One region of the Streptomyces sp. NPDC047971 genome, then DNA from elsewhere that is predicted to be linked to it. Evidence: riboswitches for the same ligand, from Rfam matches in the RefSeq annotation. Region 1 holds a riboswitch; the other holds the start of a gene.
What was found. Region 1 has a riboswitch for S-adenosylmethionine ahead of AB0D99_RS20410 (aminotransferase class V-fold PLP-dependent enzyme). Riboswitches for the same ligand answer to the same signal wherever they lie in the genome.
Positions count from the first base shown of each region.

Region 2: another riboswitch for S-adenosylmethionine. It lies ahead of thrC (threonine synthase); the one in region 1 lies ahead of AB0D99_RS20410 (aminotransferase class V-fold PLP-dependent enzyme).

Region 1 is NZ_JBEZNW010000020.1:106,423-121,162, reverse strand. It holds gene AB0D99_RS20425 (Rieske 2Fe-2S domain-containing protein) at 1-958, shown strand, start outside; gene AB0D99_RS20420 (cytochrome bc complex cytochrome b subunit) at 955-2,580, shown strand; gene trpD (anthranilate phosphoribosyltransferase) at 2,708-3,772, shown strand; SAM riboswitch class IV at 3,850-3,966, shown strand; gene AB0D99_RS20410 (aminotransferase class V-fold PLP-dependent enzyme) at 4,151-5,551, shown strand; gene AB0D99_RS20405 (Lrp/AsnC ligand binding domain-containing protein) at 5,600-5,881, opposite strand; partial or broken gene AB0D99_RS20400 (rhomboid family intramembrane serine protease) at 5,878-6,678, opposite strand; gene AB0D99_RS20395 (hypothetical protein) at 6,829-7,071, shown strand; gene AB0D99_RS20390 (NYN domain-containing protein) at 7,106-8,470, shown strand; gene AB0D99_RS20385 (NlpC/P60 family protein) at 8,727-9,755, shown strand; gene AB0D99_RS20380 (NlpC/P60 family protein) at 9,941-10,960, shown strand; gene AB0D99_RS20375 (hypothetical protein) at 11,034-12,215, shown strand; gene AB0D99_RS20370 (PadR family transcriptional regulator) at 12,241-12,771, opposite strand; gene AB0D99_RS20365 (MATE family efflux transporter) at 12,864-14,207, shown strand; gene AB0D99_RS20360 (glycosyltransferase 87 family protein) at 14,146-14,740, opposite strand, start outside.
Region 2 is NZ_JBEZNW010000047.1:8,548-23,287, forward strand. It holds gene AB0D99_RS30920 (ROK family protein) at 1-738, opposite strand, end outside; gene AB0D99_RS30925 (extracellular solute-binding protein) at 979-2,208, shown strand; gene AB0D99_RS30930 (DUF3263 domain-containing protein) at 2,219-2,473, shown strand; gene otsB (trehalose-phosphatase) at 2,497-3,372, shown strand; gene AB0D99_RS30940 (trehalose-6-phosphate synthase) at 3,389-4,828, opposite strand; gene AB0D99_RS30945 (hypothetical protein) at 4,929-6,368, opposite strand; gene AB0D99_RS30950 (glucosyl-3-phosphoglycerate synthase) at 6,407-7,381, opposite strand; SAM riboswitch class I at 7,503-7,660, shown strand; gene thrC (threonine synthase) at 7,654-8,967, shown strand; gene AB0D99_RS30960 (MoaD/ThiS family protein) at 9,082-9,360, shown strand; gene AB0D99_RS30965 (cold-shock protein) at 9,808-10,011, shown strand; gene groL (chaperonin GroEL) at 10,380-12,008, shown strand; gene AB0D99_RS30975 (SRPBCC family protein) at 12,234-12,701, shown strand; gene AB0D99_RS30980 (GNAT family protein) at 12,698-13,258, shown strand; gene AB0D99_RS30985 (hypothetical protein) at 13,345-14,316, shown strand; gene AB0D99_RS30990 (ASCH domain-containing protein) at 14,362-14,706, opposite strand.

The sequences.
Region 1 (14,740 bases):
GGGCCTTCCGCCCCACAAGCCGCGCATCCAGGACATCGACGAGCGGGCCGCCCGGCGGTCCGAGCGTGCGGTCGCCTTCATGTTCACGCTGTCGATGCTGGCCACGATCGGCTTCATCGCCTCGTACGTGATCTTCCCGGTCGACAAGATCGTGTACATCTGGCCGTTCGGCCGGGTGTCCGCGCTCAACTTCGCCCTGGGATGGACGCTCGGCCTGGCGCTGTTCTTCATCGGCGCGGGAGCGGTCCACTGGGCCCGCACCCTGATGTCCGACGTCGAGATCGCCGACGAGCGTCACCCGATCGAGGCCTCTCCGGAGACCAAGGCGAAGGTCATGGCGGACTTCGCGGCCGGTGCCGCCGAGTCCGGCATGGGTCGCCGGAAGCTGATCCGGAACACGATGTTCGGCGCGCTGTCGCTCGTGCCGCTCTCCGGCATCGTGCTGCTGCGTGACATGGGTCCGCTGCCCGAGAAGAAGCTCCGGTCCACCCTGTGGGCCAAGGGCAAGCAGCTCATCAACATGAACACGCACGAGCCGCTGCGTCCCGAGGACGTCGCGGTCGGCTCGCTGACCTTCGCCATGCCCGAGGGTCTGTCGGAGCACGACCACGACTTCCAGGTCCAGATCGCCAAGGCCGCCCTGATGATCGTCCGCATTCAGCCGGACGACATCAAGGACAAGCGTGAGCTGGAGTGGTCGCACGAGGGCATCGTCGCCTTCTCGAAGATCTGCACCCACGTGGGCTGCCCGATCTCGCTGTACGAGCAGCAGACGCACCACGTGCTCTGCCCGTGCCACCAGTCCACCTTCGACCTCTCCGACGGCGCCCGCGTCATCTTCGGCCCGGCCGGCCACGCCCTCCCGCAGCTGCGGATCGGCGTGAACGACAAGGGCTTCCTCGAGGCGCTCGGCGACTTCGACGAGCCCGTCGGCCCGTCCTTCTGGGAGCGCGGATGAGCACTGTGACCGACACGAAGAAGAAGGCACCCGCCGGTGAGCGGGTCGCCGACTGGGCCGACGGCCGCCTCGGGATCTACTCCCTGGCCAAGGCCAACATGCGGAAGATCTTCCCGGACCACTGGTCCTTCATGCTCGGTGAGATCTGCCTCTACAGCTTCATCATCATCATCCTCACGGGCGTCTACCTGACGATGTTCTTCCACCCGTCGATGAACGAGGTGGAGTACCACGGCAGCTACGTCCCGCTGCAGGGACAGCTGATGTCCGAGGCGTTCAACTCGACCATGCACATCTCCTTCGATGTGCGCGGTGGTCTGCTCATCCGGCAGATCCACCACTGGGCGGCGCTGATCTTCCTCGCCGGCATGTTCGTGCACATGATGCGCGTGTTCTTCACGGGCGCGTTCCGCAAGCCGCGTGAGATCAACTGGCTGTTCGGCTTCCTGCTGTTCTTCCTGGGCATGTTCACCGGCTTCACCGGTTACTCGCTCCCGGACGACCTGCTCTCCGGCACCGGTGTCCGCTTCATGCAGGGCGCGATCCTGTCCGTGCCGATCATCGGCACGTACCTGTCGATGTTCCTGTTCGGCGGGGAGTTCCCCGGCGGCGACTTCGTCGCCCGGTTCTACTCGGCGCACGTCCTGCTGCTGCCCGGCATCATGCTGGGTCTGGTGGTCGCCCACCTGATCCTGGTCTTCTACCACAAGCACACGCAGTTCGAGGGCCCCGGCCGTACGAACAAGAACGTCGTGGGCATGCCGCTGCTGCCGGTCTACATGGCCAAGGCCGGAGGCTTCTTCTTCCTGGTCTTCGGTGTCATCGCGGTCATCGCGGCGATCGCCTCGATCAACCCGATCTGGGCGCTCGGCCCGTACCGTCCCGACCAGGTGTCCACCGGCGCCCAGCCCGACTGGTACATGGGCTTCGCCGAGGGTCTGATCCGCGTCATGCCGGGCTGGGAGATCAACCTCTGGGGCCACACGCTCGTCCTGGGCGTGTTCATCCCGCTGGTGATCTTCCCGGTGGTCCTCGCGGCCATCGCGGTCTACCCGTTCATCGAGTCCTGGATCACCGGGGACAAGCGCGAGCACCACATCGCGCAGCGCCCGCGCAACGCTCCGACGCGCACCGCCTTCGGTGTCGCCTGGATCACCGCGTACATGATCATGCTCGTCGGTGGTGGAAACGACCTCTGGGCCACCCACTTCCACCTGTCGATCAACTCGATCACCTGGTTCGTCCGGATCTTCTTCTTCGCCGGACCGGTCATCGCGTTCATCGTCACCAAGCGGATCTGCCTCGGCCTCCAGCGCCGGGACAAGGACAAGGTGCTGCACGGTCGCGAGTCCGGCATCATCAAGCGCCTGCCGCACGGTGAGTTCGTCGAGGTGCACCAGCCGCTCAGCCAGGGCGAGCTGTACAGGCTCACGGCGCACGAGCAGAACAAGCCGGCCGAGCTCGGCCCCCTCGTCGACGAGAACGGCGTGGAGCGCAAGATCGGTCGCATGGAGAAGCTCCGGGTCAAGCTCAGCAAGGGCTACTACGGCGAGGACCACCAGATCGCCAAGCCGACCGCCGAGGAGTACAAGGAGATCACCAGCGGCCACGGCCACCACTGATCACCTGATCCACTGACCTGAAGGTCGCCACAGCGGGAGCCCCGTCCATTCGATGGACGGGGCTCTTTGCCGTCCCCCCGGGTCGATAGGGTGGAGCCGTACCCGTCACCACTGACCAGGAGCTGCCATGAGCGCTGCGACCCCCGCTGGAGGACCCACGTCGGCGGGCCGCTCCTGGCCCGCCGTACTGGACGGACTGCTGACCGGCCGCGACCAGAGCGCCGAGGACACCGCCTGGGCCATGGACCGCATCCTGCGCGGTGAGGCCACCGACGCCCAGATCGCCGGTTTCGCGGTCGCGCTGCGCGCCAAGGGCGAGACCGTCGAGGAGATCTCCGGCCTCGTCCGGACGATGTACGAGCACGCCAACGTGATCGAGGTGCCCGGCCCCTCCGTGGACATCGTCGGCACCGGCGGCGACGGGGCCAAGACCGTCAACATCTCCACGATGTCGGCGATCGTCGTGGCCGGCACGGGCGCGAAGGTCGTCAAGCACGGCAACCGTGCCGCGTCCAGCGCCAGCGGCGCGTCCGACGTCCTGGAGAAGCTCGGCGTCAATCTCCAGCTGACGCCGCAGCGGGTCGTCGAGGTCGCGGAGGAGGCCGGGATCACCTTCTGCTTCGCGGTGAAGTTCCACCCGGCGCTGCGCCATGTGGCGGCGGCCCGCAAGGAGCTCGGCATCCGGACCACCTTCAACTTCCTCGGTCCGCTCACCAACCCCGCCCGGGTCAAGGCGCAGGCGACCGGTGTGGCCGACGCCCGGATGGCCCCGATCATGGCCGGCGTGCTCGCCGACCGGGGCTCCTCGGCGCTGGTCTTCCGCGGGGACGACGGCCTGGACGAGCTGACGACCACGGCCACCTCGCGCGTCTGGGTGGTACGGGACGGCGCGGTGCGCGAGGAGTCCTTCGACCCGCGGGACGTCGGCATCGAGCTCGTGCCGGTGGAGGCGCTGCGCGGCGCCGACGCCTCGTACAACGCCGACGTCGCCCGCCGGCTGCTCGCCGGGGAGACCGGTCCGGTACGGGACGCGGTGCTGCTGAACTCGGCGGCCGCGCTCACGGCCCTGGAGCCGGGTGGCGGCACCCTGGTGGAGCAGCTGCGCGAGGGGATCGCGAAGGCGGCCGAGTCGATCGACTCGGGTGCGGCGAGGCAGGCGCTGGAGCGCTGGATCGCCGCCAGCAACAGATAACGGCACGGCGCGGGCCCCGTTCCGGCATCCGGAACGGGGTTGCGCGTCGGCGATCACGTGGCATACGTTCTGTGCCAGGTCATGAGTGACAGCCATCAGGCCCCGGCCGGCTGTCCGGCAACCCTCCGTCCGTGGCGGGGTGCCCCGGGTGAAGACCAGGCCGTAGGCAGCGAGGTCTACGGCAAGCGCGGACCCCTGCACACCCTGGGGTCCTGGTCCTCAAGGGAGCAGTCTCGTGAGCAAGCGAATGCGTTAGGGCCTCCGGCCCCGTTTCCCCTCCGCACGAACACCGTGCGTTGAGCAACACCCGTACGAGGCACCCCACTTCGCGCTGCCCTGCGGGCCCTTCGCTGCCCTTCCCCGCCAGGAGATACCGCCATGTCCGCGTACCCGAACGCCGCCACCACCGCCACCGCCGTCAGCGACTCCGAGGCCGGCGACCCCTGCTGCGCCGCCCCGCTCCCGGTCCTCGGGCGGGACGTCACCGTTCCGCTCGTCACCGGGGGCGAGGTCGCCTACGCCGCGCTCGACTACGCCGCCAGCGCCCCGGCCCTGCAGCGGGTGTGGGACGACGTCGCCGCCTACGCCCCGTACTACGGCAGCGTCCACCGCGGCGCCGGGTACCTCTCGCAGCTCTCCACCGACCTCTTCGAGAACAGCCGCGTCACCGTCGCCGAGTTCCTCGACTGCCGCCCCGGCGACCAGGTCGTCTTCACCCGCTCCACCACCGACTCGCTCAACCTGCTGGCCCAGGTCGTCCCCGCCGGTTGCGAGGTCTTCGTCTTCGAGACCGAGCACCACGCCTCGCTGCTGCCGTGGAGGGACGCCCGGGTCACCTACCTCAACGCCCCGCGCACCCACGCCCAGGCCGTCGAGACCCTGGAGCGCGCACTCGCCGACCGTGACCCGTACGGCCCCGCCCTCGTCTGCGTCACCGGCGCCTCCAACGTCACCGGCGAACTGTGGCCGGTGAAGGAACTCGCCGCCGCCGCGCACGCCCACGGCGCCCGGATCGTCCTCGACGCCGCCCAGCTCGCGCCCCACCACCCCGTCTCCGTAAGGGAGTTGGACGTCGACTGGGTCGCCTTCTCCGGACACAAGCTGTACGCGCCCTTCGGCTCCGGTGTCCTCGCCGGCCGCGCGGACTGGCTGCAGGACGCCGAGCCGTACCTCGCCGGTGGCGGCGCGTCCAAGAAGGTCGCCCGCCGTGCCGACGGCGGTGTCGACGTCGAGTGGCACACCACCGCCGCCCGCCACGAGGCCGGCTCCCCGAACGTCATCGGCGTCTACTCCATCGCCTCCGCCTGCAAGGCGCTCACCGAGGCCGGCTTCGACACCCTCGTCGCCCGCGAGCGGCACCTCATCGACACCGTCCGCGAGGGCCTGGCGGAGGTGCCCGAGGTGAAGGTGCTCTCCCTCTTCGGCGACGACTCCCCGCGCGTCGGTGTCATCTCCTTCGTGGTGGAGGGCTGGAACAGCTCCCACTTCGCCGCCGCGCTCTCCGCCGAGTACGGCATCGGCGTCCGCGACGGCCTCTTCTGCGCCCACCCCCTGGTCCGCACCCTGCTCGGCAGCGACCCGCAGACCCAGGGCGAGTGCGGGGCCCCCGAGGCCGCGCCCGGCGAGAAGTCGCTCAACGCCATCCGGGTGAGCTTCGGCGCCGGGACGCCCGACGAGCACGTGGAGCGTTTCGTCCGGGCCGTGAAGGAGCTCGTCCGGGACGGAGCGCGCTGGAAGTACCGCACCGAGGACGGCCGTTGCGTCCCGGACCGCGGCTGAACAGTCACACGTACGGGTGAAGGGGGCCTCCCGTCGGGGCCCCCTTCGTCAGGACTCCAGACCGATGGCGAAGGCCGCTTCCAGGTCGTGCTGGGAGTACGTACGGAACGCGACGTGCGTGTCCGTGGCCTCGACGCCGGGGATCTTGCTGATCCGGCCGGGGATCACGTCCGCCAGGTCGTCGTGCCGGGGCACGCGGACCATGGCGATCAGGTCGTACGTGCCGGTCACCGAGAAGACCTCGCTGACGCTGTCGAGCGCGGCGATCGACTCCGCGATCTCCGGGATGCGGTCCACACTGGTCTTGATGAGCACGATCGCGGTGATCACGGCTGGCATACTCCCTCGGTCGCCGCGGCTTGGACCTTCACTCTAGCCCGCCCGCCTCCCGTCACCACCCTGCCGACGAGGCGCTACGCGCGCTGCACCCTTCCCCTGTACCGCCCCCAGGCGTAGAGGAAGCCGAAGGCGAAGCCCAGTACATGGGCCAGATAGGCAACCCCCGGCCCGGACCCGGCCGTCCGCGCCGCCAGCCACTGCAGCACGAACCAGAAGACCAGCACCATCCAGGCGGGGAAGCGCAGCGGGAGGAAGAAGAGGAACGGGAACAGACTGGTCACCCGGGAGCGGGGGAACAGGTGGAGGAACGCGCCGAGCACCCCCGAGATCGCCCCCGACGCCCCGACCAGCGTCTGCTCGCTGCTCGCGTAGGCCGCCGCGTAGCCGAGCAGCGCCAGATAGCCGCAGCCGAGGTAGAAGAGGAGGAACGGCACGGCGCCCATGCGCTCCTCGGCCATCGCGCCGAAGACGAAGAGGAAGAGCATGTTGCCCAGCAGGTGGAGCCAGCTGCCGTGGACGAAGAGGGCCGTGAGCGGAGTGAGCAGGGTGCCCCGCTCGCTGCTCATCAGTTCGGCCGGCACGACTCCCCAGCGGTGGAAGTACGCGCTCTGCGCCGCGCGGGCCGCGTCCCCGGTCCCGGTTCCCGGGTCGAGGCCGGACACCGGGCTGATCAGGAAGGTGAGGCAGCAGACCGCGATCAGTCCGTACGTCACCGTCGGTCCGTGCCGGGCGCCCCGCCAGACGTCGCGGGCCGTCTTCCACCAGTCGGTCTGCCGCCGGTCGATCATGGACAGATCATGGCGTAACGGTGCTCAACTGGACAGAGTGCCTCGCCGCGACACGGGGTACCCGCGAGGCCGTAGGGTGACGGGCAGTACCTCCGCAGTTCGACGGCGCACCGCGGCACCCGCACTCGCACGATGAAAGAGGACGGCACGATGACGACGGTTCCCCTGCCGACCGCCGAGACCCGCTGGCGCTGCACGCTCTGCGGCAATCTGACCCGGTTCGACGTGACCCGCTCTTCCAAGGTCGTCGAGTACGTCCATCTGGACCTCGCGGGCGAACCGAAGGTCGAGGAGCGCGAGGTGGTCAGTGAGACCATCGAGTCGGTCCGCTGCCGCTGGTGCAACGCGGTGGACCAGATCGAACTCGTGGACAGGCCCGGCACCGCCTCCTGACGGAGCGGTGCGTATGACGATGGGGTGACGGATCGTGGAGCAGCCCGCGCACGGTGGTGAACCGGCCGGCGCGGCAGGTGACGCTGCCGAGACGCTCGACCGCCCGCTGCCCGACGGTGTACGGCGGAAGGTCGTCGCGCTGGTCTCGGACGCCTTCGGCGGGCTGACCGTCGCGGAGCTTCCTGCACCCCTGCGGCAGTACGCGCGGTTCACCGCGAGCCGGCGGGCCAAGTTCGCGGGCAACGCCATGGCCGCCGCCCTGGAGGGCGACACGCTCTTCCGGCAGCGGATCGGTGAGCGGTTCAAGGAGGCCCAGCCCGAGCTGGCCGGGGCCGTCGAGTCCGGCGCCCCGCCCGCCGCCGCCGACCCCGTCGACGTCGCCGCGGCCGCTTACGTCCTGCGCCCGGCCGGCTGGGTCAAGCTGGTCGCGGCCGCCGGCGAGGAGGCCCAGCGGGCGGACGCCGAGCGGGCCGACGAGGCGGGCCGGCGCGAGCTGGAACGGCTGCGCGAGGAGGTCGCCACCGCCAAGGAGCGCGGCCGCTCCGAGACCGAGCAGCTCCGCACCGATCTGGAGGCCGCCCGCAAGGAAGCCGAATCGCTTCACCGCAAGCTGCGCAGCGCCCAGAGCGATGTGAAGCGCGGTGAGGCGGCCCTGCGGCGCGTCCAGGCGGAGATCGACACCTTCCGGGCGGAGGCGGCCGCCCAGGTCTCGGCCGCCGAGAGCGAGACCCGGCGGCTCAAGGCCCGGCTCGGTGAGGTCGAGGCGGCCCTGGAGGCCAGTCGGCGGGCGGCCCGTGAGGGGCGATCCGTGGAGGACATGCGGCTGCGCCTGCTGCTCGACACGGTGCTCGACGCCGCGCAGGGGCTGCGCCGCGAACTGGCCCTGCCGCCCGTCTCGATCCATCCCGCCGACACCGTCGACGCGGTGGAGCCCGGCCGGATGTCGCCGAAGGACATCGCCGCCCGGGCGCTCTCCGAGACCGACCCGGCGCTCCTGGACCAGCTGCTCGCCCTGCCGCAGGCGCACCTGGTCGTGGACGGCTACAACGTCACCAAGACCGGCTACCCGACGATGCCGTTGGAGAAGCAGCGGCTGCGGCTGCTCGGCGGGCTCTCCGCGCTCGCCGCCCGCTCGGGCGCCGAGATCACCTGTGTCTTCGACGGCGCGGAGCTCGCGGCTCCCGTGCTGCTCGCTCCGCCGCGCGGGGTCCGGGTGCTGTTCTCCAAGCCGGGTGTCACCGCCGACGAGTTGATCCGCCAGCTGGTGCGCGCCGAACCCCCGGGCCGGCCGGTCGTCGTGGTCTCCACCGACCGCGAGGTCGCCGACGGTGTGGCCAAGGCCGGTGCGCGGCCGGTCACGTCCGCATTGCTGCTGAAGCGGCTTTCACGCACCTCGTGACACCTCATAACTCCTGGGCGTAATGCCCGAATTCTGGAGGGCTCAGGGTCAAGTGGCCGCTACTGCCTGTGTGGTCTGTGAAAATAAAGTGCCGCGCGGGCGAGATTTTGCTCATGAGGATTTGAACTGATCACAACTTGGTCACTAGGGTCATGCCTCGAACCTTCGCGCGGTTGATCATCCATCCGGGATGACAGCGGAGGAACCGCCTGCCGCAGCCTGGTTGGGCGGCTCGAGGAAGAAGGAGATCGCCTTCGTGGCGTCCCACCGTCGTCCCAAGCAGCCGAGCCGCACCCGTGTGACCGTGCTCACCGCGACCGCCGCAGCCGCCGTCGCGCTCTCCGCCCAGACCGGCGCCCAGGCGGCTCCGAAGCCGAAGATCGACGACGTGAAGTCGAAGGTCGACAAGCTGCACCACGAGGCCGAGGAGGCCACGGAGCAGTACAACCTGGCCGAGGAGCGCCGGGGCAAGCTGCAGAAGGAGATCTCGGCCGTCCAGGACAAGGTCGCCCGCGGTCAGCAGGAGCTCAACACCCTGCGGGACAGCATCGGTTCGGTCGCCAGCGCGCAGTACCGCTCCGGCGGCATCGACCCGGCCCTCCAGCTCTTCCTCTCCTCCGACCCGGACACCTACCTCGACAAGGCGTCCGCGATCGACCAGCTCGGCGCCAAGCAGGCCGACGTGCTCCAGTCGATCCAGGCCAAGCAGCGCACCCTCGCCCAGCAGCGCGCCGAGGCGACGACGAAGCTCGCCGACCTCGAAGATGTCCGCAAGACGCTCGGCGAGAAGAAGAAGGCATTCCAGGGCAAGCTCGCCGAGGCGCAGAAGCTCCTCAACACCCTGACCGCCGCCGAGCGCGCCAAGATCCAGGAAGAGGAGCAGCGCGCCAGCCGCGCCGCGGGCGACCGCGTCGACCTCGGCAACGAGGTCCCGGCCTCGCAGCGCGGTGCCGCCGCGCTCAGCGCCGCCGCCACCCAGATCGGCAAGCCGTACGTCTCCGGCGCCGAGGGCCCCAACTCGTACGACTGCTCCGGTCTGACGCAGTGGGCCTACCGCCAGGCCGGCGTGCAGCTCACCCGCACCACCTACACCCAGCAGAACGACGGCGTGAAGATCGGCCGCAGCCAGCTCAAGCCGGGCGACCTGGTCTTCTTCAACAGCCTGTCCCACGTGGGTCTGTACGCGGGCAACGGGCAGATCCTGCACGCTCCCAAGCCGGGCGCCTCGGTCCGCTACGAGTCGATGAGCTACATGGGCACCTTCCAGTTCGGTGTGCGCATCTGACGATCCCGACATGACGCCCAATCGGGTGGTTCGTCGCATCCCTCGCTGACCTGACGCCCCGCCGGTGACCTGTGGTCTCCGGCGGGGCGTCACTTTGTGTGCCCGGCGGGTTCGTTGGACGCGGAGTGATCACCGGCTACTGTCTGCCGCGCCAGTCTGGGTAACAGCCGAACGGAGCGCGACACGTGGCGTCCCACCGACGACCCGCGAGGGTCACCGTCCTGACCGCCGCCGCGGCGACCGCCGCAACGGCCCTCGGTGCCGTCCCCGCGAGCGCCGACCCGGGCGGCGCGCCGGAGGCCGCCACCAAGGCCACGGTCGACCGGCTCTTCGAGGAGGCCGAGCGGGCCACCGAGAGCTTCAACAAGGCCGACGAGCGGGCGGACACCCTGCGCAGGTCGGTCTCCCAGGCACGGGACGGACTGGCCCGCGGCCAGGAGCGGATCAACCGCATGAGGGGCGCCCTCGGTTCGGTCGCCGGCGCGCAGTACCGCTCCGGGGGCCTCGACCCCGCCCTCGCGCTGCTGCTCTCCTCCGACCCCGATTCGTACCTCGCCCGGGCCTCCGTGCTCGACCGGGTCGCCACCCGGCAGGGCGTGGCGCTCGGCCAACTCCAGGCCGAGCAGCGGCGGCTGACCCAGAAGCGCACCGAGGCCGGCCGGCTGCTGGCCGAACTGGAGCGCAGCCGGACGCAGGTCGCCGAGCACAAGCGCACCGTCGAGCGGAAGCTCGCCGAGGCCCGCCGGGTCCTGGCGTCCCTGAGCGCCGAGGACCGCGCGGAGTTCGACCGGGACGCCAGGGCCTCCCGCTCCGGTCGCGATCAGGAGCCGCCGCCGCCCGCCGACCTCGGGCCCGCCTCCTCCCGCGCCACCGCGGCCGTGATGGCGGCGCGCAGCGCGATCGGAATGCCCTACGTGTGGGGCGCGACCGGCCCTCGGGCCTTCGACTGCTCCGGGCTGATGGTGTGGTCCTTCCGGCAGGCCGGGATCAGCCTGCCGCGGACCTCGTCCGCCCAGCGGTACGCCGGCCGCCGGGTGCCGCTCTCGCAGGCGCAGCCCGGCGACCTCGTCACGTACCGGAGCGACGCCAGCCATGTCGGGATCTACGCCGGCAACGGGCAGGTGATCCACGCGCCGTACCCCGGGGCGCGGGTGCGCTACGACCCGGTCGGGATGATGTCCCACGCGACGGTGACGCGGGTCTGACCGTGCTCCCGCGCGCGGGCGTGCCCGTACGATCGATGGCGTGGCAGGTCAGGGGCATGGAGGGGCGCGTCGGGTGGCAGTCGGTCTGCTGGCCGGCCTCCTGACGCTCGCCGGGTGCGCGTCCCCCGGGCCCCCCGACTCCGCGCCCCAGGAGATCCAGTCCCTCCTCGACCGGCACGCGCGGGCGCTGCTCGCCCGTGACGAGGCGGCCTACGCGGCCGCGCTCGCCCCGGAGCGCGCGCCCGCCGCCCTGGAGGAGTTCGACCGGCTCGCCGAGGTGCCGCTGGCCTCGTGGGGCTACCGGCTCAAGGACGTCGAGCGGCGCGGCGAGGACCGGGCGACGGTCCGCGCCGACCTGGCCTACCGGGTCAAGGGCTACGACTCCGGGTCCGTCACCACGGAGCGGGTGCTCGACCTGAGCGAGCGGGACGGCCGCTGGTACGTGACCGCCGACCGGCCCGGCGAGGACGCTCCCCAGCAGTTGTGGCAGCAGGGCGACGTGGAGGCGGTGCGGGGCACGCACAGCCTCGTGCTCGGCGTCGGGCAGTCGGAGGAGCGCCTGCGGGCGATCGCGGCGGCGGCCGACCGGGCGGTGCCCGCGGTCTCGGCGGCCTGGACCCCGGCCTGGGCGGGCCGCGTCGTGGTGCTCGTGCCCGCCTCGCTGGACGCCATGGGCGGGCTGCTCGGGGGCCCGGCGGCCTCGTACCGGGGGATAGCGGCGGTCACGACCGGGGAGGTCGGCGGCGGACCGGACGCCCCGGCGGACCGGGTGATCGTCAATCCCGAGGCGTACGGGGTGCTCGGCGACTTCGGGCAGCAGGTCGTCCTCACCCACGAGACGACGCACGTGGCCACCCGCACCGCCACCTCGGCGGCCACGCCCGTGTGGCTGTCGGAGGGCTTCGCCGACTGGGCCGCGTACCGGGGCACGGGCCGCACGGCGGCCCAGGCGGCCCCCGAACTGCGACGCGCGGTCAGTGCCGGCGACGTGCCGGCGGCCCTTCCGGACGACAAGGCGTTCGCCTTCGGCGGCGACGCCGACGCGCTGGCGCGGGCGTACGAGAGCGGCTGGCTGGCCTGCGAGCTGATCGCCGAGCGCTGGGGCGAGGCGAAGCTGACGGCCTTCTACCGCGCGGTGGGCGCCCACCCGGGGCGCGAGGGCGCGGTGGAGAAGGCGCTGAGCGAGACCCTGGGCACGACGCCGGAGGAGTTCACCGCGGCCTGGCGCGCGTTCCTGCGGGACCGGCTGGGGTGACCGGAGGGGCCGTCCGCCCCGGCTGTCAGGGCTCGCGATCCAGTTCCGCCAGCGCCTCCGCCAGCCACTGCTTCTCCGCGGTGCCCGTCGCCCGGGCGATGCGCAGCATGCCCTGGCGGAAGAGGTCCCGTTCCTCCTCGGCGCGCACCGGGGCGCCGTCCTCGTAGAAGAAGCTGGCGGGGGTGTCCAGGAAGGTCTGACGGCGCCGGAGGACGGCCGCCTGGGCCGCGCGGTCGGGGAGCAGGCCCAGGAAGGACAGCAGCGTGAAGAAGCGCTGCCCGTCGGTGATCTCGACGTCCTTGGGGTCGCGGAGGCGTGCGAACAGCTCCGCCCGGCCCTCGGCGGTCAGCGACAGGGTGCGGCGCGGGGCGGCGCCCATGCCCGGTTCCGTACGGCGCTCCAGCAGCCCCGCCTTCACCATGCGGGTGATCGCCGGGTAGAGCGCGCCGTCGCTGACCGGGCGCACATGGCCGCTCAGCCCCTGGATGCGGTCCTTCAGCTCGTACCCGTGCAGCGGCTTCTCGTAGAGGAAGCCGAGGATCGTCAGCTCCAGCACCGCTCCTCCTTCGCGCTTGTCCCGGATCCCGCGCCATGCTACCTCTTATCGAGCTACCTCGAATCGATGTAGCTCGCTTCGAGGGAGAGTCGATGACACACCGCCGCACACTCGTCCGGCTCGCGTACCCGGTCTACGGCGAACTCCTCGCCGCGGTCGCCGCCGGCATCATCGGCATGGTCTGGGTCGCCCGTCTCGGCGGCGACGCCGTCGCGGCCGTCGCCGTCGCCACCAACGTCGAGAACGTCGCCCTCGGCATCGTGCTCATGGCCGGCTCCGGCACCACCGTCCTGGTCGCCCGCGCCCGTGGCGCCGAGGACCCCGGCGCCGTACGGGCCGCCGTCCGCGGCGGTCGCCTGCTCTGCGCGCTGCTCGTCCCGCCCGTCGCCCTCGGCGGCTACCTCCTGCGCGAACCCCTCGCCGGGCTCGTCCTCGGCGGCGCCGACACCCCCGCCCGCGCCCTCGCGGCCTCCTACTTCGCGATCTCGCTCCCCGGCACGGCCGTCTTCTTCGCCCTCACCGTCCTCGACGGTGTCCTCAAGGGCACGGGCGACACCCGCACACCGATGCGGCTCGCCTTCCTCGCCAACGGGCTGATCCTCGTCCTCGACCCGCTGCTCATCCACGCGTACGGAGTGCGGGGCGCCGCGCTGGCCACCGTCGTCGGCCGCACGGTCGCCCTCGGCGTCGGCCTCATCGCCCTGCGCCGCAACCCGCTGCTGCGGGCCGCGCGGGCGGCCTCGCCGATCGAGGGAACGGCCGCCGCCCTGCGCCGTACGGTCGTCACCGGCCTGCCGATGTCCGTCGACTTCGTCGTCCGGATGCTGGGGGCCCTCGCCCTGGTCGCCGTCGTGGCCCGGCTCGGTGTCACCCAGGTCGCCGCCTACGGCATCGCGACGAAGGCCATGTACGTCGCCACCATGGCGTTCTACGCCGTGCGGCAGGCCGCCGCCATCCACACCGCGCACCTGCTCGGGGCCGGTCGCGACGAGCGCGGTGCCGTCGGCCGACAGGCCCTCGCGCTCGGGGGAGTCCTCGGCGCGTCCGCCGCCGCTCTGCTGTTCCTCGTCGCGGGCCCGGTCATGCGCGGATTCGGCGCGGAGCCGGACGTGGTGGCCGAGGGCACGCTCTTCCTGCGCTGCCTGGGGCCCCACCTGGTCCTGATGGCCGGGTTCATCGCCCTCGCCGGGGTCCTCGACGGCGCCGGCGACAGTCCGAGGCTCGCCCGGATCACCGTCGCGGGGGTCCTGCTCCAGCTGCCGCTCGCGCAGCTGCTCTCAGGAAGGGGACTGCCCGGGATCTGTCTGGCCATGGGTCTCGCGACGGCGGCGCAGTGCGCGGCCCTCGCCTTCGTCCACCGCCGTACCCCGCCGCTCAGGCGACGGGCAGGGTCGTCGCCCGCTCGGGCTGCTGAACCGGAATCCTCGCCGGGATGAGACGCGGTTCCGTCACCGTCTGCCGCCAGAGGATGCGGCAGGCCGAGAGCGACGCGGCGACCAGCAGCCCGTTCCGTATCAGCAGCAGGCCGATGCCCAGCGGATCGCTGTCCGTCACGTGCGAGAACCAGACCGGGAACTCGAACTGGGTCACCGCCGTCGCCCATATGACCAGATGCGCCGGCCGGCGCATCCGGCTCGCCCGGTAGACCAGGCACACGGCGGCCAGACCGACCAGCCAGATCATGTACTGCGGGCTTATCACCCGGCTCGTGGTGGTGAAGAGGAGCACCGCCACGAACGCCACGTCCGCCGGTGTCGAGGTCGTGAACGCGCGGGCCCGTATCCGCCACACCGCCAACCAGGCGAAGGCGGCGATGGACAGGGCCATGGCCACCGAGGCGACGGCGGAGACGTACGGGCCGAGGAACTCGATCGAGCCGTAGTTCATCCGCGCCTCGCCCTCCCAGCCGATGTGCCGGGCGACGTGGAAGAGCATCGCGCCGAGGGATTCGAGCTCCAGCCCCCGGTCC
Region 2 (14,740 bases), on a different contig from region 1:
GGGGTCCAGCAGGGTGAGCGCCGTGACCAGGCCGTCCGCGAGGGCGTCGACGGCGTCCTGCCAGACCCGTACGGCCCGGGCGTCGCCGGACTCGACGGCCTTGGCGCAGTCGGCGGCGTCGGCGTCCGGGTCGCCGGAGGCGGCGGCCCAGGCGAGGGAGACGGCGGAGGCGGAGGCGTACCGCTCCAGGCAGCCGCGCTGGCCGCAGCCGCACTCGGCGCCGCCGGGGCGGACGACGATGTGGCCGATCTCGCCGGCGTAGCCGTGGGCGCCCGCCTCGATGGCTCCGCCGATGCCGATGGCGCCGGCGATCCCGGTGCCCAGGGGCACGAAGAGGAAGCGGTCGGCGCCGTTGCCCGCGCCGATGCGGCCTTCGGCGAGGCCGCCGGTGCGGACGTCGTGGCCGAGGGCGACGGGGATGCCGTCGAGGCGCTCGCTGAGCAGGGCGCGCATCGGGACGTCGCGCCAGCCGAGGTTGGCGGCGTAGACGGCGATGCCGTTCTCGGCGTCGACGATGCCGGGGACGGCGACGCCGGCGGCCGCGGCGGGCTCGCCGTACCGCTCCAGGCCGTAGGCGCGCAGCTCGGCGGCGAAGCCGAGGATCGTCTCGACGACGGCCTCGGGGCCGCGTTCGCGTCCGGTGGCGCGCCGTGCCTCGTGGAGCAGGGTGCCGTCCGTGCCGACGAGGGCGGCCTTCATGCCGGTGCCGCCCACATCGAGGGCGATGACGTGTCTCACGGGAACAGTCTCGCGCGTGAACGCCCGAAAGGTCTAGTCCACTGGCCGATATTGTTGCGCGGGCATACAAATTACCGGCGGGCCGTGCCGCGCCCCGGGGTGCGATGCGGAAGCGATACCCGAGTGGTGTAGACCTTATGCTTTCCCTCCTGTGAAAATCACAGCTCGACGACGAGCCAACGAGGGTGGGGCAGCGCTGTGCAGCGGCGAATCCTGGGACTGACCGCGACCATCGCCGCGATGGGCCTGACCGCCGCGCTCTCCGGCTGCGGCCTCACCGGCGCCGACTCGGGCGACGTGACCCTCACCCTGGTCGCCGCCGACTACGACCTCACCGGCGGCGACACCACCAAGAAGTACTGGGACGAGCTCACCGCCGCCTACGAGGCCGAGCACCCCGGCGTGACGATCGACGTCCGGATCGAGTCCTGGAACGACGTCGACCGCAAGGTCGCCGAGATGGTCAAGGCCGGCGACGCCCCCGACATCGCGCAGATCGGTGCCTACGCCGACTACGCCGCCGCCGGCGAGCTCTACTCCGCCGACGAACTGCTCTCCATCCCCGTCCAGGCCAACTTCCTCGCCCCGCTCGTCTCCGCCGGCGAGATGAGGCGCACCCAGTACGGCCTGCCGTTCGCCGCCTCCACCCGGCTCCTCTTCTTCAACCAGGAGCTCTTCGACGAGGCGGGCATCACCAAGCCCCCGACGACCTGGGACGAGCTGGCCGCCGCCGCCGAGAAGCTGAAGGACGACGACGTCCCCTACCCCTTCGCGCTGCCGCTCGGCCCGGAGGAGGCGCAGGCCGAGACGATGATGTGGCTGCTCAGCGGCGGCGACGGCTACACCGACAGCAGCGACCGCTACCGCATCGACTCCGACCTGAACGTCCGGACCTTCGACTGGCTGAAGAAGAACCTGGTCGAGAAGGAGCTCACCGGCCCCATAGCCCCCGGCAAGCTCAACCGGAAGGACGCCTTCGCGGCCTTCTCGCGTGGTGAGGTCGGGATGCTCAACGGCCACCCCTCGCTCATGCAGGAGGCCGAGAAGAAGGGCGTCAAGGTCGGCAAGGTCGCACTGCCCGGCGCCAACGGCAAGGCCAAGGCGTCCATGGGCGTCGCCGACTGGATCATGGGCTTCAAGCAGAAAGGCCACGGCAAGGAGATCGGCGCGTTCCTCGACTTCGTCTTCAGCGACGAGAACGTGCTGAAGTTCGCCGGTGGCAACGACCTCCTGCCGCCGACGGTCAGCGCGTACTCCCGCATGCAGAGCGAGGAGGAGCACAAGAACCTCCGCGAGTTCCTCAAGGAGCTGCCGAACTCACAGCTCCCGCCGGTCGGCAAGACGTCCTGGGCGAAGGTCAGCGAGAACGTCAAGCAGAACATCGGCAAGGCCGTCGCGCCCGGGCAGCGGCCCGCCGACGTCCTGTCGAAGCTCGCCCGCGAGGCGACGGAGGCGGAGAACGCGGAATAAGTTGGCTCGTATGACCAACGAAGAGGAACGGGGACAGCGCGGCGCCCTGGGGGACCGGGAACGCGCCGTCCTCGCCGTGGAGCGCCGTTCCTGGCCCGGCCCCGGCGCCAAGGAACGAGCCGTCCGTGAACAGCTCGGCCTCTCCGCGACCCGCTACTACCAGCTCCTCAACGCGCTCCTGGACGACCCGCGCGCACTCGAACACGACCCGGTGACCGTCAACCGGCTGCGCCGGGTCCGTGCCGAGAAGGAGCAGCGCCGCTGAGCCCGCGTCGGTAGGGTCGTCGTATGGTCAGCAGCCTTCCGCACCCGACCACACCCGCAGGCCGCGACGGCCTCGCCGCGCTCCTCGCGCGGCCGGACAAGGCCGTCGTCGCCCTCGACTTCGACGGGACGCTCGCCGAGATCGTCCCCGACCCCGAACAGGCCCGCGCCCACGCGGGCGCCGTCGCCGCGCTCTCCGCGCTCGCCCCTCAGGTCGCCTCGGTCGCGGTGGTGACCGGACGCCCCGCGGGTGTCGCCGTCCGCTACGGCGGCTTCGCCGGCGTCCCCGGCCTGGAACACCTCGTCGTCCTCGGCCACTACGGCGCCGAACGCTGGGACGCGATCACCGGCACCGTCCATGCCTCGGCCGTCCACCCGGGCGTCGCCTCCGTCCGCGCCGAACTCCCCGGCTTCCTCGACAGCGTCGGCGCCTGGCCCGGCACCTGGATCGAGGAGAAGGGCCGCGCGGTCGCTGTCCACACCCGCCGCTCCACCGATCCCCAGGCCGCCTTCGAGGCCCTCAAGGCGCCCCTCGCCGACCTCGCCACCCGGCACGGCCTCGTCCTGGAGCCCGGCCGCATGGTCCTCGAACTGCGCCCGCCGGGCATGGACAAGGGCGTGGCCCTGGCGGAGTACGTACGCGAGGTGGGCGCCGGATCCGTCCTCTACGCGGGCGACGACCTGGGCGACCTGCCGGCCTTCGCCGCGGTGGAGAAGCTCCGCTCCAACGGCACCCCGGGCCTGCTGGTCTGCAGCGGCTCCGCCGAGGTCCCCGAACTCAGCGACCGGGCCGATCTGTCGGTCCCGGGTCCGGGCGCGGTGGTGGGGTTCCTCTCGGCCCTGGCCGAGCGGATCCGGCCGGAATCCGGCGAACGTCCCGGCGACGGCGACGGCGACTGACGGCCGGACCCGGCCGTCAGTTCTCCCGCAGCGCCTCCAGCTGCTTCAGGAACCACTGCTGTGGCGGCAGCGCCGTCGCCGCCACGGCCAGACGCTTGGTCCGGTCGGCGCGTTCGCTCGGGGACATCGTCAGGGCGCGGTGCAGCGCCCGGGCCGTCTCCGAGACGTCGTACGGGCTGACCGTCAGCGCGTCCTCGCGCAGTTCGTCGTACGCCCCGGCGCCCGTCGAGAGGACCAGGACACAGCCCGTCTCCGACACCACCGGGATCTCCTTCGCCACCAGGTTCATCCCGTCCCTGACCGGGTTGATCAGCGCCACGTCCGCCATCCGGTAGGCGGCGAGGGAGCGCGGGAAGTCGTCCTTCACCGACAGCAGCACCGGCTGCCAGGCGTCCGTGCCGAACTCCGCGTTGATCTCCCCCGCCAGGTCCGCCACCGCCGCCGTGTACGCGCGGTAGACCTCCAGGTCCTGGCGGGACGGGTACGCCGAGGCCAGGTGGACGACCCGGTCGTGCCACTCGGGCCGCTCACGCAGCAGCTCCCGGTACGCCAGCAGCCCGCGGACCACGTTCTTCGACAGCTCCGTGCGGTCCACCCGCACGATCGTCCTGCGGTCACCGACCTCGGCCCGCAGCGCGGCGAGCCGGTCCTCGACCTCCGGCCGGTGGGCGAGGGCGCGCAGCTCGTCGCCGTCCACCCCCAGGGGGTAGACGTGGACCCGGGTGCGCCGTGCCGATCCGCCCGCCCTGTGATGGTGCACCCCGCGCCACGGGTCGTCCGCGCGCAGGGCCCCCTCGGCCACCCCGCCCGCGCCGTCGACGCGCGCACCCGTGATGAACGACGACGCCCATTCCCAGGTGTGGAAGCCCAGCTCGTCCGCGCCGAGCATCCCCCAGAGCAGCTCCTCGCGGATGTCCTCCGGGAGCAGCCGCGCGTACTCCGGCGACGCCCACGGGGTGTGGGTGAAGTGACCGATCCGCAGATCCGGCCGCAGCTCCCGCAGCTGCCCCGGAACCAGCGCCAGGTGGTAGTCCTGCACCAGGACCGCCGCGCCCTCGGCCGCCCGCGCCGCCAGCTCCTCGGCGAACGCGCGGTTGTAGGCACGGTACGACTGCCACCGGCGGCGGAACTCCGCGTCGAAGACCGGCTCGCGCGGGATGTCCCACAGGTGGTGGTGCAGGAACCACAGCACCGAGTTCGCGATGCCGTTGTACGCGTCGTGGTGGACCTCAGGCTCGATGGCCAGCATCCGTACGCCCGGCTCGGAGACGCCCCTGCGGACCGCCTCCCGGTCCCCGTCGGACAGCGCCGCGCACACCCACACGCTGTCCTCGGAGGACACGGCGCTCAGCCCGGAGACGAGACCGCCCCCGCCGCGGCGGGCACTGAGGGTGCCGTCCTCGGCGAGGGCGTACGAGACCGGACCCCGATTGGACGCCACAAGCACAGAAGCCATGTGCCGAACCTAGCCCGTCGCGTAAACGCTCAAACGTACGTATACAAGTGTGGCGAATCCACGCCGCGCGGGCGCGTCGGAGCCGTGCCGGCGGGCGTCGTCAGGGCTGGTGCCGGCTGCGCATCGCCGCCTTCGCCACCGCGCCCGTCGCCGCCAGGGCGAGCGCGAGACCGCCGAGCAGCCACAGCCGCTCGCCGTTGCCGCCCGTCTCGGCCATCGAGCCGCCGGGTCCGTGCGCCGGGGGGCGGGCCTGGTGGGTGGTGGGGTCGGGGACCGGCGTGGGCGGGGCCGGCGGCCGCGTCGGGGAGGGGGACCCCGAGGGCGCCACGGAGGCCGCCGCGGGCCGTGCCTGCGCCTCCGTCCGGGCGGGCGTGGGGGTCGGCGTCGGGGTCGGCCGCGTGCCGTCCGGGTCCCGCACGGGTACGGAGAAGGCCAGCGCGGAGGGCACGTAGGCGTCGCCCGCGGTCCTGAAGGTCAGATCGGCCGAGTCCGCGCCGTCCGGGACCGCGCCGTCCGGGAGGTCGAAGGACCTCGCGTCGATGCCCAGACTGTCGGCCGCGTCCGGGGAGACGGCGCCGGAGGTCCCGCCGACGAAGAAGCCGTCGGTGCCGCCGGTGGGCACAGTGACCTTCTCGCCGTTCACCAGGAACATGTCGCCCGGTGTGTTCCGGTCGCCGTCGTACGCCGTCACGGCCGCCCGCGCCCGCCCGGCCGTCCGGTGGAAGCCGTCGACGGTCACGGTCGTCGCCGGAGAGGTGGGGCGCTGGAGCACGTGGCCGCCGTAGACGTACACGCGGCGGCGGTCCGGCGCGTGCGTCGGCTCGGGGCCGGGGTACGCGTAGACGACCGTCAGGGACCAGCCCGCGACGCAGCCCGGGCCGTTCGCCGCCCAGACGTTGCCCACCGCGACCGGCGTGGCGCCGCCGGGCACCTCGGCGAAGGCGGCGGTGACGTCCGACTCGCCCGTGTAGTAGTGCGGGCCGGTGATCTCCTCCGGGTCCGTGACCATGGAGTCGATGGAGACCTCCGTCCCGGCCCCCGATCCGACCCGGAGGCGCGGCGCGGTCGTCGCGGGGTCGCCGGGCGAGGGCGTCGCCTCGCCGCCGGAGACGTCGCAGCGTTCGCGCCGCGTCCCGTCCGGTCCCTGGTACGTGCCGTCGTTGCCGCCCCAGAAGAGCCGGGCGTACGAGACCTCGGCGCCCGCGGGGATCTCGACCCGGCCCGTGCTGGAGCCGTAGCCGGCGGCCATGGAGGCGGTGTCGATCCGCGTCATGGCGAAGGCGTCGTTGTCGTCACCACCCCGGCCGTCGGCGGCGGTGGCGCACCGCGCGGCCTGATCGGCGGGGGTGGTGGGGCAGCCCATGACCGTGTTGCCGACGGTCGTGAAGTCGCCGTACAGGGAGGCGTCGTACCGCTTGCCGAAGGGTTCCACCACGTCCGCCGCGGCCGGACCGGCCGCGGCGAGGGACAGCGAACCGAGCGCGCCGGCGGCGAGCACGAGCGCCACCGACCGTGTGGTCATCCGATTGTTGAACCGCATGAAACGGGAATTTAGTTAAAAAACATCATCATTCGGTGTTACGCCACGCGGCGGCGCGCGTACTCCGCGATGTCGATCATCGGCGGCCGCTCCTCCGTGTCCACGGCGTACGTCCGCGGCGTGAAGCCCTTCCCCCGGCCCGAGTCGTCCCGCTCGAACTGCGTCAGCAGCGGCCGCACCAGATGTCCGCGGGACAGCCGCAGCTGCGCGGTCCGGTAGATCGCCGCCGCCATCCGGCCGAGCGCCCGCTCGTCCTGGTGGCGGTGCTTGCGGACCCCGACGTCGACCTGGGCGAGCGCGTCGAGACCGACGGTGTGCAGCGCGTCGACGAGCAGCCCCAACTCCACTCCGTAGCCGACGGGGAAGGGGAGTCGTTCGAGCAGCGAGCGGCGCACCGCGTACTCGCCGCCCAGCGGCTGGACGAAGCCGGCCAGTTGGGGCCAGTGCAGATTGAGCAGCGGCCGTGCCACCAGCTCCGTCACCCGACCCCCCTGACCAGGCGTCTTGCCGGATTCGGCGGCCTCGGTTCCGAGCGGGCGGTCGTACATCGCCTTCACGAAGTCGACGTCGGGCTCGGTGAGGAGCGGACCCACGATGCCGGTGACGAAGTCCGCGGAGAAGTCCCGCAGATCCGCGTCGACGAAGCAGACGATGTCACCGCTGGTCACCATCAGTGACCGCCACAGCACCTCGCCCTTGCCCGGGAGGGCCGGAATCCGCGGCAGGATCTCGTCACGCGCCACCACCCGGGCCCCCGCCGCCGCCGCGACCTCGGCCGTACGGTCCGTGGAGCCGGAGTCGATCACCACGAGCTCGTCGACCAACGGCACCGCCTCGGTCATCAGCTCCCGGCGGATCACGGAGACGATGTCCCCGACCGTAGCCTCCTCGTCGAGGGCCGGCAGCACCACGCTGACCGTCGTCCCCCGCTTGGCGGCCACCAGCCGCTCCCTCGGACGGTCTGCCACGGACCAGGACCGCCGGGCCAGCCAGCGCTCCACTTCATCCAGCAACGTGATCTCCATCTCGCGGTTCGGACGACCATCTCACCCGTCCATGCCTTCGGTTACAGTCTTGAACAACGCGGAAGCCCGATGCATGTCGGGGTGCCACCTGCGTTCTACAACCGAATACCGCTCATCCAGAGGGGCAGAGGGAAACGGCCCGTTGAAGCCCCGGCAACCCTCCAGTCGGTCTCGTCCGCAGTCTTCGTGACAGCGCCCGCGAGGCTCCCGGCTAGGGAAGGTGCCAAATCCGTCTCATGGCGACGTTCGCCATGGGAAAGATGAGGAGAAAGGGCCTCGCCTCCATGGCTGTACAGACTGTTTCCACCACCACTTCGACGGTCGACCTCGGTCCGGCTTCCGGACTCTCCTGTCGTGAATGCGGTGAGAAGTTCCCCCTCGGTCCCATCTTCGCCTGCGAGCTCTGTTTCGGCCCGCTCGAAGTCGCCTACGACCTGCCCCTCGGCGACCCCGAGGCACTGCGCAAGCAGATCGAGGCCGGACCCGCCAACATCTGGCGCTACGCCCCGCTGCTGCCCGTCCCCGCCGACGTCGCCGAGAAGCCGAACCTGAACCCGGGCTGGACCAAGCTCGTCCAGGCCGACAACCTCGCCCGCGAGCTGGGCGTCGAGCCGGGCAAGCTCTACGTCAAGGACGACTCCGGCAACCCGACGCACTCCTTCAAGGACCGCGTCGTCGCCCAGGCCCTCGAAGCCGCCCGCGCCTTCGGCTTCACCACCCTGTCCTGCTCCTCCACCGGCAACCTGGCCGGCGCCGTCGGCGCCGCCGCCGCCCGCGCCGGCTTCCGCTCCTGCGTGTTCATCCCGCACGACCTGGAGCAGGGCAAGGTCGTCATGGCCGCCGTCTACGGCGGTGAACTCGTCGGCATCGAGGGCAACTACGACGACGTCAACCGCTTCTGCTCCGAGCTCATCGGCGACCCGCTGGGCGAGGGCTGGGGCTTCGTCAACGTCAACCTGCGCCCCTACTACGGCGAGGGCTCCAAGACGCTCGCGTACGAGATCTGCGAGCAGCTCGGCTGGCAGCTGCCCGACCAGCTCGTCATCCCGATCGCCTCCGGCTCCCAGCTCACCAAGATCGACAAGGGTCTGCAGGAGCTCATCAAGCTCGGTCTCGTCGAGGACAAGCCGTACAAGATCTTCGGCGCGCAGGCCGAGGGCTGCTCCCCGGTGTCCACGGCGTTCAAGGCCGGCCACGACGTCGTGCGCCCCCAGAAGCCGGACACCATCGCCAAGTCCCTGGCGATCGGCAACCCGGCCGACGGTCCGTACGTCCTCGACATCGCCCGCCGCACCGGTGGCGCGGTGGAAGACGTGAACGACGAGCAGGTCGTCGAGGCGATCAAGATCCTCGCCCGTACGGAGGGCATCTTCGCCGAGACGGCGGGCGGCGTGACGGTCGGCGTGACGAAGAAGCTGATCGAGGCCGGTCTCATCGACCCCAGCCTGACCACGGTCGTGCTCAACACCGGTGACGGCCTCAAGACCCTGGACGCGGTGGCCGATACCTCGCAGGCGACCGCCACGATCCGCCCGAGCCTGGACGCGTTCCGCGAAGCCGGCCTGGCGGGCTGACGTCCGCGACCGACGGGGTGCCCGGGAGACCCGGCGCCCCGGCGGCCCCCCGAACCCCCGGACTCCGTCCGGGGGGCTCCAGCCCCGCACCGAAGCCCCGAAGGTGAACCACTCATGAGCGTCAAGGTCCGCATCCCCACCATCCTCCGCACCTACACCGGCGGCCAGGCCGAGGTCGCAGCCGAGGGCGCGACGCTCTCGGAGGTCATCGCCGACCTCGAGAAGAACCACACGGGCATCGCCGCCCGCGTCCTGGACGACCAGGGCAAGCTGCGCCGCTTCGTCAACGTGTACGTCAACGACGACGACGTCCGTTTCGAGCAGGGCCTGGAGACGGCGACCCCGGACGGCGCCGGCGTCTCGATCATCCCCGCCGTCGCCGGCGGCTGCTGAGTCGGAACGGCCTCGCGCGGGGAACTCCTGAATCACCCACGGTCACCTGAGTTACCCACGGTCACCTGAATTGCCCCTTCCGCCGGAGAAGCGGAGGGGGCAATTCTGCATGGTTGAGGGGGGTAGAGTTGGGGAAGCCCCCCTGACTTCCCTTCGCTGCTTGTGCCAGACGCATATGAGAATGCGTCCGCACCCGACAAGAAGCAGCCAAAGTGTTCGACTGTTGTGTACCTTCTGCGCACTTTGACGGGCCCGACTTGCCCCGGAATTCAGTGAATTCTCCTTAATTCTCCTTTCTGGCGTGCCCAGATTTCTCGTCCGATTGACCTGTTGCAGAGGGCAGTTGGACAGATACATTCAGCCGCGGTCGACGCGTTCCGGCGCAGGGTCTGACCCGGGTCCGCGAAGTGCGGTCCCGCGCAAGGGCCAGTAATAGGGGAGTTAGGCATGGCTCAGGGCACCGTCAAGTGGTTCAACGCGGAGAAGGGCTACGGCTTCATCGCGGTCGACGGTGGTGCGGATGTATTCGTCCACTACAGCGCGATCCAGATGGACGGATACCGCACCCTTGAAGAGGGTCAGCGGGTCGAGTTCGAGATCTCGCAGGGCCAGAAGGGTCCGCAGGCGGACATGGTCAAGCTCGCCGTCTGAGCACGGCGCGATCGGCCACCACGTACGCACTCACGCGTTCTCTACGTCGAGGGGTCCGCATCCTGACCAGGATGCGGACCCCTCGCGCGTGTGCGGGAGGGGCGGGGTGCGCCCCTCGCGCGTGTGCGGGAAGGGCGGGGTGCGCGCGCCCGGACCTCTCCCGATCTGTGGGAGTCGCTTGCACTCGCATGGGCCGAGTGCTAATCATTGGCGTTAGCACTCTGAAGGTGAGAGTGCTTACGAGGATCGGGCAGACGAGGTCCGCGGCCAGGTGGGGCAAGGAACCACAGGGCTCGCAGGCCGTCCGTCGCGGGCGTCGGCGCGGTCCTGGAGCGTTATCCACCCCATGTCCGGGAGGACCACTTCACATGGCCAAGATCATCGCGTTCGACGAGGAGGCACGGCGCGGTCTCGAGCGCGGGATGAACCAGCTCGCCGACGCCGTCAAGGTCACCCTTGGCCCCAAGGGCCGGAACGTCGTCCTCGAGAAGAAGTGGGGCGCCCCCACGATCACCAACGATGGTGTGTCCATCGCCAAGGAGATCGAGCTCGAGGACCCGTACGAGAAGATCGGCGCCGAGCTGGTCAAGGAAGTCGCCAAGAAGACGGACGACGTCGCCGGTGACGGTACGACCACCGCGACCGTCCTCGCCCAGGCGCTCGTCCGCGAGGGCCTGCGCAACGTGGCGGCCGGCGCCAACCCGATGGCCCTCAAGCGCGGCATCGAGAAGGCCGTCGAGGCCGTCTCCGGCGCCCTGCTCGAGCAGGCGAAGGATGTCGAGACCAAGGAGCAGATCGCTTCCACGGCCTCCATCTCCGCCGCCGACACCCAGATCGGCGAGCTCATCGCCGAGGCGATGGACAAGGTCGGCAAGGAAGGCGTCATCACCGTCGAGGAGTCCCAGACCTTCGGTCTGGAGCTGGAGCTCACCGAGGGTATGCGCTTCGACAAGGGCTACATCTCGGCGTACTTCGCCACCGACATGGAGCGTATGGAGGCGTCCCTGGACGACCCGTACATCCTGATCGTCAACTCCAAGATCTCCTCCGTGAAGGACCTGCTCCCGCTGCTGGAGAAGGTCATGCAGTCGGGCAAGCCCCTGCTGATCATCGCCGAGGACGTCGAGGGCGAGGCCCTGTCGACCCTGGTCGTCAACAAGATCCGCGGCACCTTCAAGTCCGTCGCGGTCAAGGCCCCGGGCTTCGGCGACCGCCGCAAGGCCATGCTGAACGACATCGCCATCCTCACGGGCGGCACGGTCATCTCCGAGGAGGTCGGTCTCAAGCTCGAGAACGCCGGCCTGGACCTGCTGGGCCGCGCCCGCAAGGTCGTCATCACCAAGGACGAGACCACGATCGTCGACGGCTCCGGCGAGAGCGACCAGGTTGCCGGTCGCGTCAACCAGATCCGTGCCGAGATCGAGAACTCGGACAGCGACTACGACCGCGAGAAGCTGCAGGAGCGCCTGGCGAAGCTCGCCGGCGGTGTTGCGGTCATCAAGGCCGGTGCCGCGACCGAGGTCGAGCTCAAGGAGCGCAAGCACCGCATCGAGGACGCCGTTCGCAACGCGAAGGCGGCCGTCGAGGAGGGCATCGTCGCCGGTGGTGGCGTGGCCCTGCTCCAGGCGTCCAACGTCTTCGAGAAGCTCGAGGCCGACCTCTCGGGCGACGAGGGCACCGGTGCCGCGATCGTGAAGCTGGCCCTGGAGGCCCCGCTGAAGCAGATCGCCGTCAACGCCGGCCTCGAGGGTGGCGTCGTGGCGGAGAAGGTCCGCAACCTGCCCGTCGGCCACGGCCTGAACGCCGCGACCAACGAGTACGTGGACCTCATCGCCGAGGGCATCATCGACCCGGCGAAGGTGACGCGCTCCGCGCTGCAGAACGCGGCCTCCATCGCCGCGCTGTTCCTCACCACCGAGGCTGTCATCGCCGACAAGCCGGAGAAGGCCGGCGCGGCCGCTCCGGGCGGCATGCCGGGCGGTGACATGGACTTCTGATCCTTCCGGATCGGCGGTTCCTCGCGGACCGCGCATCGCCGAGGCGACGCGCGGACCGCGACTCGCTTCGAGCGACCGAGGGCGGCACTCCCTGCCGGGGGTGCCGCCCTCGGGCTGTCCGGGCCCGTGCCGCCTGCGGGTGCCGCGCCCGGGGCTTCGGGGTGATGCTGGGGAGAGGACCCCCGACGGTCCCCACGGCCGGATCCCCCACGGCGGGAGCGTTCCATGATCACGCTGCTGACGACACCCACCGACCGCGAGCTGGTCATCACCCGAACCTTCGACGCCCCGCCCGCCCGCGTCTGGGAGGCGTGGACGAGGCCCGAGCACGTCCGCCGGTGGTACGGGATCGCCGCGCTGACCACGACGGTCGCCGACATCGACCTCAAGGTCGGCGGAGCCTGGCGCTGGGGCCAGCAGGCCCCCGACGGGCAGGAGATCGTCTTCTCGGGAACGTACGAGGAGATCGTCCCGAACGAGCGTCTCGTCTACACCGAGAACTTCGAGCTGATGCCCGGCCCGCCCGTGCACGTGACCCTCACCTTCGACGACACGCCGGACGGCGGCACGGCCCTCACCAGCACCTCGCTCTGGCCGTCCACCGAGGTCCGGGACCAGGCGCTGGCCACCGGGATGGAGGGCGGGGTGAAAGAGGAGTACGACCGTCTGGCGGCGTACCTTCGGACGATGTGAGCCTCATCGTCCCCCGGCTGGCGGCCGGGGCCTTCGCACTGCGCCGCTGGGAGCGGGCCGACCTGCCCCTCCTGGAGGAGGCGTCGACGGACCCGTACATCCCCCTGATCACCACCGTCCCGCCGGTGTACTCGGAGACGGAGGGCGAGGCGTACGTCCGCCGCCAATGGGCCCGCGCGGAGCACGCCACCGGCTACCCCTTCGTCATCGTCCGCCGCAGGGACGAGCGGGCCGTGGGCATGATCGGCCTCTGGCTCCGCGAACTCCCCGAGGGCCGCGCGACCCTCGGCTACTGGATCGCCCCGTCCTGCCGCGGCGAGGGCGCGGCCGGGGCGGCGCTGTCGGCGGTGACCGAGTGGGCCTTCGGCGAACTGGGCATCCCACGGCTCCAGTTGCTCGTGGAGCCCTGGAACGAAGCCTCGATCCGGACGGCGGAACGGGCGGGCTTCGTACGGGAGGGGGTGCTGCGGTCCTGGCAGGAAGTGGGCGGGGAACGACGGGACATGGTGATGTACGGACGAGTCAGACGACCCGACCGGGAGGACGGGCCCGGATGAGGGGCGGCCGTCCTGCCCCGGTCGAACGCTTCGGGGGTCGTCGGTGGGGGAATCCTTGAGGCAACGGGACCGCGGGGGGTGGGTCGATGGGTCGGTTGCAGCCGCTGCACCTCACTCATCACGGGAAGCTGCTCCCGAGACAGACGCGTCGCGATCGCGTCGCCCCGCTGCGGGGGAGGGTCCGGGTCTACGAGCACTCCTTCCACCGGCTGCTCGACGGGCGGCGGGCGCCTTCCCTCTTTCTCGTGTGGACACCGAGGCTCCACGACGGAGCGGGGGTCCTCGTCCCGTGCACGGCGGAGGCATGCGACCGGTGGGTGAAGGCCGCCGTCGCGTACGCCACCGCCGTGGACGATGCCAGCGCCCGGCTGGAGGCCGCCTATCGTCGGGCCGTCGCCGTTCCCGGGTGGAAGTACCTCGCCGTGCGCCGCGCCGTGGAGGCGTGGGAGGAGACGCGGCAGCGCTACGAGCGGGAGATGCGGGAAGCCGGTGAGGCGTACGCGCCCGTCGGCCGGGAGATCGGGCAGGCGATCGAGGCCGAGAAGCGGAAGGTCGTCGAGCGGGCGCGCGAGGCGGCCCGCCGGGAGGAAGAGGCCCGGCGCCGGAGGAAGCGGCTCGCCGAACGGCCCCTCTGGGGCTGGGCGGTCGTCACCGAGGAGGGCTGGCGGGCCGCGTACGCCTTCCGCCATGACGTCGCCCGTGACGAGGCGCCCCTGACGACTCCCCTCCACGCCAGCCCCCGCGTGGACCTGGCGGGGCTTCGGCAGGCGCTCATGGACCTGGATCTCCCGACCGTCGTCTGGGACGGCGCCGCTCTCGCCGAGGCGGAGCGGGAGCTGGACGGTGTCGGCTTCGGGGCCTGGTGGCGGGAGCTGTTCCACGAGAACTACCGGACGATCACCTCACCCCCTTCCCGCCCGGCCCCCGCCCCCCGGGGCAACCCGTCCGGCGGCTCCGCCACCGGGGGCTCGGGAGGCTTCGGCGGCGGGCACAGCGGCGGCTTCGGCGACGGCGGCCACAGCGGTGGCGGCTTCAGCTGCGCCGGAGGGGGCTACTGACGCCGCCTCGCCGCGCCGACGGCCGCCGCCTCGGCCGCGGGCCGCTCAGGAGCTGTCCGCCCGCCGGAAGGTGAGGCAGACGACGACGGTGCGGTCGTCGACCGGCGTGCCGGACGCGGACCAGAAGCGGCGGTGGACCTCGCGCCAGGCGTCGAGGGACGCGTCGCCCTCACCCTCGGCCCGCGCGTGCTCCCAGGTGACCTCGCCGAAGGGCCTCACGTCCACGCCGGTGACGACCAGGGTGGCGACGCACCGCCCTTCGTTGTCCAGGAGAGCCTGCCGCTCGCCGACGTACTCCAGGCCCTCCGTCTCCTCGGCGTACTCGTCGAGCAGGCAGGTCGTGGCGGTCTTGGCACCTGCCAGGACCAGGGCGTTGAGTTCGTCCCGCATGGCCCCGGGGGATCCCAGCTCCAGCGCGCGCATT